3 regions of the Loigolactobacillus backii genome follow, and region 2 is predicted to be linked to each of the others. Evidence: riboswitches for the same ligand, from Rfam matches in the RefSeq annotation. Region 2 holds a riboswitch; each other region holds the start of a gene.
What was found. Region 2 has a riboswitch for thiamine pyrophosphate ahead of thiM (hydroxyethylthiazole kinase). Riboswitches for the same ligand answer to the same signal wherever they lie in the genome.

Region 1: another riboswitch for thiamine pyrophosphate. It lies ahead of thiW (energy coupling factor transporter S component ThiW); the one in region 2 lies ahead of thiM (hydroxyethylthiazole kinase).
Region 3: another riboswitch for thiamine pyrophosphate. It lies ahead of thiT (energy-coupled thiamine transporter ThiT); the one in region 2 lies ahead of thiM (hydroxyethylthiazole kinase).

Annotation. Positions count from the first base shown of each region.
Region 1 covers NZ_CP014873.1:2,000,617-2,003,897, reverse strand. The annotation lists gene AYR53_RS09080 (ATP-binding cassette domain-containing protein) at 1-98, opposite strand, end outside; gene AYR53_RS09075 (GntR family transcriptional regulator) at 79-462, opposite strand; gene thiW (energy coupling factor transporter S component ThiW) at 912-1,409, opposite strand; TPP riboswitch at 1,473-1,571, opposite strand; gene AYR53_RS09065 (ISL3 family transposase) at 1,852-3,135, shown strand.
Region 2 covers NZ_CP014873.1:733,965-737,245, forward strand. The annotation lists gene AYR53_RS03075 (adenylosuccinate synthase) at 73-1,365, shown strand; TPP riboswitch at 1,407-1,511, shown strand; gene thiM (hydroxyethylthiazole kinase) at 1,587-2,393, shown strand; gene thiD (bifunctional hydroxymethylpyrimidine kinase/phosphomethylpyrimidine kinase) at 2,410-3,234, shown strand; gene thiE (thiamine phosphate synthase) at 3,221-3,281, shown strand, end outside.
Region 3 covers NZ_CP014873.1:2,301,569-2,304,849, forward strand. The annotation lists gene AYR53_RS10485 (magnesium transporter CorA family protein) at 1-436, shown strand, start outside; gene AYR53_RS13350 (DUF4044 domain-containing protein) at 503-619, shown strand; gene thiT (energy-coupled thiamine transporter ThiT) at 759-1,358, opposite strand; TPP riboswitch at 1,403-1,502, opposite strand; gene AYR53_RS10495 (aspartate kinase) at 1,662-3,023, shown strand; gene AYR53_RS10500 (amino acid ABC transporter substrate-binding protein) at 3,105-3,281, opposite strand, start outside.

The sequences.
Region 1 (3,281 bases), 1.3 Mb from region 2:
CCATAAATACCAGATGCCCCTAATTCAAAGGACACTTGATTTAAAATCTGGTGGTGGTGAAAGCTTTTACTGATTTGCTCAACTTTGAGTGTGCTCATCCGAATATCCCTCCATTATCATTTGCTCTAATTCCTCGGCCGTAATATTCAGCGCCTTTGCGGCCGTAATAAACTGGTGAACATCGCGCTGCAAAAAATGGGTTCTTCGCTGCTGTTGCAGCTGTTGATGCGCACCAGCAGTAACAAACATTCCCAGCCCCCGTCTTTTTTCTAACAGTCCCTTCTCAACCAATTGATTCATTCCCTTCAAAATAGTTGCCGGATTGACGTTAAATTGCTTTGAAATTTCTGTTGTTGAAGGAACTTGACTTCCTTCGGCAAAGGCGCCGGTAAAAATAGCAGCCTCAAGTTGTTCAGCAATTTGTCGGTAAATTGGTTCTTCATTAGTAAAATGAAATTCCACGGTCACACCTCGCTTTTAATTAACTGGTAAGCTGGTTAACTACTTATGTAACTAACTATATAGGTTGAATAATTAATTGTCAACTTTAATCGGTTAACCACGGCCAACAGAATTAAATACTAACCGGTCTAAAAACCATTTTCTGGATATTTCTACAATTAGACAAAGAAGAATTAATTTCAATTAAATACAGATCCATTTTTAAATTGAAATTCTAAATTTGAATGTCATTTTGCTAAATTTTTTATGTCCTTTTATTTTCCATTAGAAAAAAATGAATCCATTTGTAAATTCCTATTTCCAGTGAGAGTACCTAAAAAGGCAACCTTAATTTCCGAAAACCTAGAATTAAGGTTGCCTCTTAATTATCGTAGAAAACATTATTCTCAGTATTATGTTTAAAAATGACCCAGAACACTTCTTAAATAAACGCGCAATTGAAAAATAATCTAACGAGCAAATCTTGCCTTTAGTACTGGCCAAAGTGCCCGCAGTATAATGTAGCCAACTATTACACCAACAAGTGCACTGAGGAAAAAGCTAGGTATGAATACCCACAAAGCACCAGTCGTGCCTAGAAAAAGTGCTGCTAACGGGTAGGCGACTAGTGCACCCAGAATACCAGTTCCAATTAATTCACCTAAGGCCGCCGCCAACAAATTCTTAAACCAACGATAACAGTACCCAACGCAGAGGGCGCCAATCATACTACCAGGGAAGGCCAGCAAGGTTCCAGTGCCTAGCATGTTGCGTAATAGTGACGTTAAAAAGGCCTGGGCAACCGCGTAGTACGGACCTACGAGCACACCACTAATTAAATTAATCAAATGCTGTGTTGGCGCAACTCGTGCTGGTCCAATTGGAAATTCAAATAAATTACCCCCAACTACCGCAATGGCCGTTAGCAACGCTGTCAAAACTAATTTTTGATTCCGTGTTTGCCGCATAAAAAAGACTCCCATCCATAAAATCACTAGGAGTCTCGTTAACGTTGTCCATTGGCACAACAAAATATAACCAGTACACTTCCCTTCGCTAGTCCTAACTAGAGCAGGTTTAAAGGGTTTGACCACGGTCATCTCAGCAACTAAGCACCCCTAGTGAATTATTTTATTGTTATTAGTATACCTAAATCACTTGGTAAATGATAGCGCTAACGTAAAATTAGCAACCATGTTACCATAGTTACAAACTGAGACGAAAGCTATCAAGTCAATGTTATCCCAAAATAATTGCTTTTTTTCCATAAAATTCGGCTCTATACTTTTTCCTGTTGATAGTTTACAAATGGTAAACTATTAACAGGATTTTTGTGCAGAAAAAGAGCTCACAGCTCTCATCCAAAAATCTACCCACCACAAGTATCATTTGAAAGGATATGAGAAAACCGTGAACCCTATAGACAATCATATAAAATTTGCGCTCAGTATTAAAGACCCAAATGTCATTTTTTTCGATTATGGTTACGAATACAAACAAAACAGACGAATTAAAGTCTATCGCGCAACTGTCAAGACCGGCCTTGAACGTTGCCCCCAGTGTGGCTTTGATCAGTTCAATCATAATGGTCACTACCTTTCCCGGGTGACCTACCTAGCCGCCAACGCCAGTGAGCCGGTGTACCTAGAACTGCATAAAGAGCGCCTGCTTTGTAAAAACTGTGGGACTAGTGTGATGGCAACGACCGAGCTAGTTGATAAATATTGCAATATCTCCCGGGCAACTCGCCAAAAGATCTTTATGCATTTACAAGATGATCGGACCCAAAAGAGTATTGCTTGTGACAATAATGTCTCACCCAGTACTGTTTGTCGCTACCTAGATAAATATGATGATCTCTTTCGCCGGAATTACAACTATCTGCCAGAACATTTAGCGATGGATGAAGTACGTGGTGTTGGCGGTGTCCTGCACTTTATTTGTATTAACGGTGCTGGTGATCATGAAATTCAACAGATCCTGCCGGATCGGTTGAAACAAAACATTATAGCTTACTTTAAGCAGTTTCCGCTCAGCGTGCGTCAGCGCGTTAAAACCGTGACTTTAGACCTTAATAGTTACTACCAAGACATTGTTAAAGTCGTATTCCCCAACGCTAAGATCATCGTCGATCGGTTTCACATTATCGCCATGATGACCAGAGCGTTCAACCAAAGTCGCGTGCAGCTTATGAAACAATATTCTAAACGGACCAAAGAATATCGGATCCTAAAATTCGCTTGGAAACTGTACTTAAAACATTGTGATGACCTGGAGGTTAAACAATTATTTTATGATCGCCATCTGCGCCAACAAGTAACCCAGCAAGAACGCGTTCAGTTGGGTCTTGAGCTTGATGAAACGTTAGCGAACACCTACACCATCATGCAAGGCATCATGACTTGTCTAAAAAATTACGATAAAGATGGGCTCGTGATCTATTTATATCACAATGAGCAACTCAGTCCCAAAATGAAGGCCACACTAATCACTTTCAAGAAAAACCTAGAGATCATCCTCAATGCCAGTGAATCAAAGTATTCGAACGGTCCCATTGAAGGCATCAATCGCATGATCAAACAGATCCAGCGAACGGCCTTTGGTTTTCGCAACTATCACCATTTAGTTTCACGGATCAAACTACAACAAATGCGCACCAAACCAAATAAAAAAACAGCATTAGAAGTTGCCTAACTTCTAACACTGTAAAATTGGCTATCAACAGGATTTGACAGAGAGCCTAAAATTCACGTCCTAAGTCTAATTTTAGTAAAAATTAGCCACAAAAAGACACCTTACCTTCCAAAGATAGAGAGCAAAAGTGTCTTTTCGTGTGTTTA
Region 2 (3,281 bases):
TCATTTACTGCTACAATGACAGCTGTTGTGTTGGTAATTTAGACACGAAAAATAAATAATTGAGGTGTTTATATGGCATCAGTTGTTGTAGTAGGATCCCAATGGGGCGATGAAGGAAAAGGGAAAATTACCGATTTCTTAGGCGAGGCTGCAGACGTCATTGCACGTTCGCAAGGTGGCGACAACGCGGGACATACAATTCACGCGCAAGGCAAAATCTTGAAGTTACGCTTAATTCCATCCGGTATTCTCTACCCAGACAAAATTTCGGTTATCGGTAACGGTGTTGTCGTTAATCCAGAGTCTTTGGTAGCAGAATTGGACTACTTAGCTGAGAACGGGGTAACGGCGGATAATCTACGGATTTCCGACCGCGCCCATGTAATTTTACCCTACCATATCGAACTAGATCGCTTGCAAGAAGCTAGTAAGGGCGATCAAAAGATTGGCACTACGAATCGCGGCATTGGTCCGGCTTATATGGATAAGGCGGCTCGGGTCGGAATTCGGATGGTCGATTTGCTCGATAAGGAAGTCTTTAAGGAAAAACTTACCGCAAATTTAGAAGCTAAGAATCGTGAGTTTACAGAAATTTATGGTGGAAAAGCATTAGCATTTGCTGATATTTTTGAACCATTCTACACGTATGGTCAACGACTTAAAAAATTCGTCACTGATACGTCAGTTGTTTTAAACGACGCTTTAGATGATGGTAAAAAAGTTCTTTTTGAAGGCGCCCAGGGTGTCATGCTAGATATTGACCAAGGAACGTATCCTTTTGTGACTTCATCAAATCCAGTTGCCGGTGGGGTAACTGTCGGTAGTGGTGTTGGGCCAACGCGGATTAATCGCGCCGTTGGTGTTTGTAAGGCCTATACTTCCCGGGTTGGTGATGGACCATTCCCAACTGAATTACATGATGAGATTGGCGACTTTATTCGCGAGGCAGGGCATGAATACGGAACTGTGACAAAGCGGCCGCGGAGAATTGGTTGGTTTGACTCTGTTGTCATGCGCCACGCTAAGCGCGTTTCTGGCCTGACTGATCTTAGTTTAAACTGTGTTGATGTCTTAACTGGACTTAAGACGGTTAAGCTTTGTACGGCTTACGAACTTGATGGTAAAATAATTTATCATTATCCCGCTAGTTTAAAGCAATTGGCCAAATGTAAGCCAGTTTATGAAGAAATGCCCGGTTGGGACGAGGACATTACCGGTGTTAAAACGTTGGCCGAATTACCAGCGGCTGCCCGCCATTACGTGGAACGAGTTCAAGAGCTGGTTGGCGTTAACATCGCAACCTTCTCTGTTGGTCCTGATCGTGATCAGACTAACGTTTTAAACAACATTTGGCAAGAAGCTTAAAGTATTTTTGACAAGTTACAATTATAACGGTTACAATTAAATAAATTCACTAGGGGTGTTCTGAAAAGAACTGAGACGTGGTTTAGGCACGGACCCTTTGAACCTGTAAGTTTATACTTGCGTAGGGAAAGTGACGAAGCTAGCAATTCAAGTCAGCGCCTACTTTATGCAAGTAAGCGGTGGCTTTTTATTTTGGTTAATTATTACTGGAGGTTTTTGAAATGAAATTAGCTTTACTGGAACAATTACGGCAGCGAAATCCATTGGTTTTTACAATTGCCAATTTTGTAACCGTTAATGATGTTGCTAATGGTTTGATTGCAATCGGTGCGGCACCGATGATGTCTTTAGAACCGGCCGAGGCCCAAGAGATGGTGACGGCCGCTGATGGTATTACGCTAAATTTAGGAACGCTGACGCAACAACAAATTGGCCAAATGCATAGTGTGGGTTATTACGCACAATTGGCTAATAAGCCAGTTGTTTTGGATCCAGTGGCGGTTGGTGCTATTGCTTTCCGTAAAAAAATTGCCCGGGAAATATTGGCTGCCTTTCCAGTTAACTTGATTCGTGGTAACGCAGGTGAAATTACGGCGCTGGTGGATGTTGCCTGGCAGGCCAAGGGAGTAGATGCAGGCCACGGAGAAGCTGATTTACAAAAAGTGGCCAAGCAAGTTGCCCAACGCTATGATTGTGTTGTTGTTATCACCGGACCAACTGATATTGTAACTGACGGCCAGCGACTAACTTTAATTGAAAACGGTAGCGCTCTTTTCCCCTTGATGACCGGCTCTGGCGATTTATTATCGAGTATTTGTGCCGCTTTCTTAGCTCTAACCACGGAGACAGTTGATGACTTTTCAGCGGTTACCGCCGCCTGCCAAATTTACGCCACAACGGGTGAGTTGGCGGCCCAGTCATTAACCGCGGAATTACCAAATAGTTTCCGGACTGCCCTGATTGATCGATTACATACTGTTACCGTTGCGGAAATTGAGAAAGTTGCTCGGTACCAAGAATTAAAATAATTTGGAGGTTTTATCAATGAATTCATACCCACAGGCAGCAACCATTGCCGGAATCGATTCTGGTGGTGGGGCAGGTGTTAATGCTGATGTCAAAACAATGCAGGAACGCCACGTTTTTTCCGCAACAATTATCGTTGCCGTAACGGCCCAAAATACGTTAGGTGTACAGGATTTTGAGCCAGTTTCCATTAAATTGATTAACGAGCAATTCAAATCATTAGCGGATGACCTCAATATTCGGGCTTGTAAAACAGGGATGTTGGCTGATGCGGCCCACGTTCACGCTGTTGCCCAGAATTTACAACGCTATGATTTTGGCCCTTACACGTTGGATCCAGTCATGGTGGCAAAGGGTGGCGCTCATTTACTAAGTGATGACGCGATTGCGACAGTTAGAGATGAATTAATTCCACTAGCAACAGTTGTAACCCCTAATTTACCAGAAACAGAAGCACTAACTGGTGGAAAGATTGAATCGGAAGCCGACATGCAGGCTGCTGGCCACACTTTACAACAATTAGGTGCTAAAAACGTGGTTGTAAAAGGTGGTCATGGCGCTAATAGCCAAACTTCCAGTGATTTTGTTTTACTGGAGAATGGCCGCTCATTTTGGTTAAGTACCCCACGAATTGCAACGAAGAATACACATGGTACTGGGGACACATTTGCATCGTGCATTACGGCCGAATTGGCTAAAGGAAAGAGTGTTGAGGCGGCTATTCGTCTGGCTAAGGCCTTTATTCAGGCGGCCATTGCTGACGGGATTGACGTTGGTCATGGTCACGGTCCAACAAATCACTGGGCCTTTAGAAAGGTGGTACAAACGGATGCAAAAGACTGATTTAGCCGTCTATTTTGTTGCCGGTAGCCAGGATATTCCAGCTGGTG
Region 3 (3,281 bases), 1.1 Mb from region 2:
TGAGCTTTATCAACTAACTGCCATGCAAAAAAGTCTGATTCAATTTCAAATTGCCTTAAAACGAAATCAACATTTATTAAATGAACTACAAACAACCGAATTCTATTTTGAAAGTGATCCATTTTCAGCGTTACTCCAAGACGTTATGATTGAAAGCGACCAGGCCCAAACGATGACTTTCCGGCAAAAATCCATTCTCGATGAATACAATAATATGGTATCCTCAGTCGTCTCCAATAACCTCAATATTATTATGAAAGTTTTAACATCGATCACAATCATCTTAACAATTCCAACGATAATCGGGGGTATTTACGGGATGAACGTTAGACTTCCTGGCGCCGCATTAGCCCACGCCTTTAGCCTAATCATGCTTATCACCTTGATTATTTGCTGGCTATCGGGCTATTGGCTACGAAAGCGAAATTTCTTTTAATCCATTGCATTCTAAGGTTAAACACGTTAAACTGTTGGTAAAATTAAGCTATGAGGTGGAACCTAAATGAAAAAGGAAACCAGTACATTTACAAAGTTGACGAAAGTTATTATTTGGATCATGCTTTTTGCAACCGTTGGCGGTGTTGTTCTTGGCGCGGTCGGTTCACTAGGCTTATTATAATTGGCTTTTAGGCTATCTGATTGAAAATCATAATTTATGCAGTACATTAAAGGGATTACAGCAAACACTAGCGTTTGCTGTAATCCCTTAATTTTATGTCTTCAAATATTTTATAATTACAAAGAATCCACGATAACTGTTAATTAGTGCCTGTAAAAGCTTTAAAGGTATCTCGTGGTGAAAATAATCGTGCCGAAGCTCTGGCTAATAGAACAATTAAAACACCTGACAGAATTGTGTTGGCCAAAGCACTCCCACCGTTAACGGCCAGGGAATAAAGCCAAGGATTCATTCCTTTAGGTGCGTATGATCCCCAGTAGATGACACCGGCCAAGAAATGACAGAAATACTTAACGATTACGCCTAGTAATGTGTACCCCAGTGCAATACCGATAATACGATTATGTGCCTGAGCCGTAATAGCACGTCGCAGTGGTGCCGCTCCGAGACCAATCAGGCCAACAACACTAAAAGCAACTGGATATTCCAAAACGCCTTGTAGTGGGTTCAAAAATCCACCATCACCAAAGCCACGTAAAAATAAATCTAACAATCCCCAAACTAACCCGGTTGCCAGTCCCGCTTTGGCCCCGCGCCGCAGGCTAAAAATTGCAACTGGAATTACACCGTACGATAAATTAATCCAAGGTCCAATTGAATGTGGAAAATACTCTAAGGCCATCGCCATTGCAGCAATGATTGCACCTTCTACCCAAATATGTAACCGTCGATCTGACATAAAAAAATCCTCCCTTAGACTAAAAACAAACCACAAGAGGGGAAACACTAACTAGCCACAAATTCCTTCGCATGTACTAACATAACAGGTTCTAAGGGTCTGAACGAATCACTCTCAGCCAAAAAGGCTCCCCTCTGTGGTGTTGCTTTATTTAATTATTAAACCGCTTTTATGATATTGCTTAGCTGGCCATTTGTCAACTAAAATAACTAATCGTATTCTAATCCCAATTGCGTTTCTTATGAGTTTTTGCTATGCTAATACTAATTTTATTTTAACCTTAGGGAAAGAAGTGGATTGGTTGTGAAAGTCGCAAAATTTGGGGGTAGTTCGCTAGCCACAAGTACGCAGCTCCAAAAAGTCATTAAGATCATCCGGGCAGATAGTAAACGAAAGGCAATTATTGTTTCGGCGCCTGGTAAACGTTTTTCCGGTGACCAAAAAGTAACCGATCTATTAATTAAATACGCACAATTGGTACTCGCAAAAGAACCTGTTACAGAGGTTCAGCAACAAATCTTGGCCCGCTATCAGGAAATTGCCACCGGCTTTGACTTACCCGCAAGTGAGTTTCAACCAATTAGTGAACATATCTTAAATTTACCTAACCAAACTTATAAAAATGATGCCTACTTGTTGGATGCTTTTAAAGCGGCTGGTGAAGATAATAACGCCAAATTAATTGCCGCAATTTTAAATCACCTTGGTGTGCCTAGTCACTACCTTAGCCCAAGCGAATCTGGCCTAGTTGTTAGCGATCACCCCGGCGATGCCCAAGTACTAGAAGAAAGTTACGCAAAACTCGCTACCTTTAAAAAGAGTAAAAAAATCCTTGTCATTCCCGGATTTTTTGGCTACACCGAAAACGGTGATATCTGTACTTTTTCACGTGGTGGTTCCGATATTACCGGTGCCATTTTCAGTCGTGCCTTTAAGGCTGAATTGTACGAGAATTTTACGGACGTTAACGCAATTTATGCCGCGGATCCCCACATTGTCCCGAATCCTGAACCAATTGATCACCTAACTTTCCGTGAAATGCGTGAACTATCTTACGCTGGCTTCTCTGTTTTTCATGATGAAGCATTAATTCCTGCTATTGAAGGTGGAATCTCTGTCCGCGTGAAAAATACGAATCAGCCAACAAAACCTGGTACGCTAATCTCCGCACGTAAAATCTACGATGCCAAAAAACCGATTTCTGGAATTGCAAGTGACGCCGGATTTTTAGGTATTTATATTCGCAAATACCTCATGAATAAACAAGTTGGCTTTGTTGCAACTATTTTGCAAATCTTGGCTAAACATCACGTCAGTTTTGAACATATCCCTTCCGGAATTGATGATCTCACCGTCATCATTCGTGAAAGTGAGCTGACACCTGAGCTCGAACCAAAAGTACTGCATGATATTCGTGAGGCCATTCATCCAGACGATCTGCGAATCATTCATAACTACGCTTTAGTTATGATTGTCGGTGAAGGTATTCAAGATCATATTGGAATGATGGCCAAGGCAACCAATAGTATCGCTCAATCGGGGGTCTCTATCGTTACGCTTGACCACGGTGCTTCACCCGTTTCAATTATGTTCGGTGTTCGTGAAAAAGACGCCCAAAACACCGTTCGCGGCTTGTACAAAACATTCTTTAAAGCAGATAAATAAAAGCAATTAAAAAGTGACCCTAAGACTGTTTATTTCAGCCTTAGGGTCACTTTTTAATTGGCAAACCAACTCAGTCGTTTTTTAATTGCCGTAATTAGCGGGGTTAATGGTGTCATCCTCGCCAAACCACTTACGACTAATCTTAGCGATTGTCCCATCCTTATATAAAGCTCGCAGCGACGCATTAATTCTCTTTTGCATCGTTTTATCAGACTTACGCATTCCTACCGCAAAGTTTTCTGGCGCAAAATTGCCTTG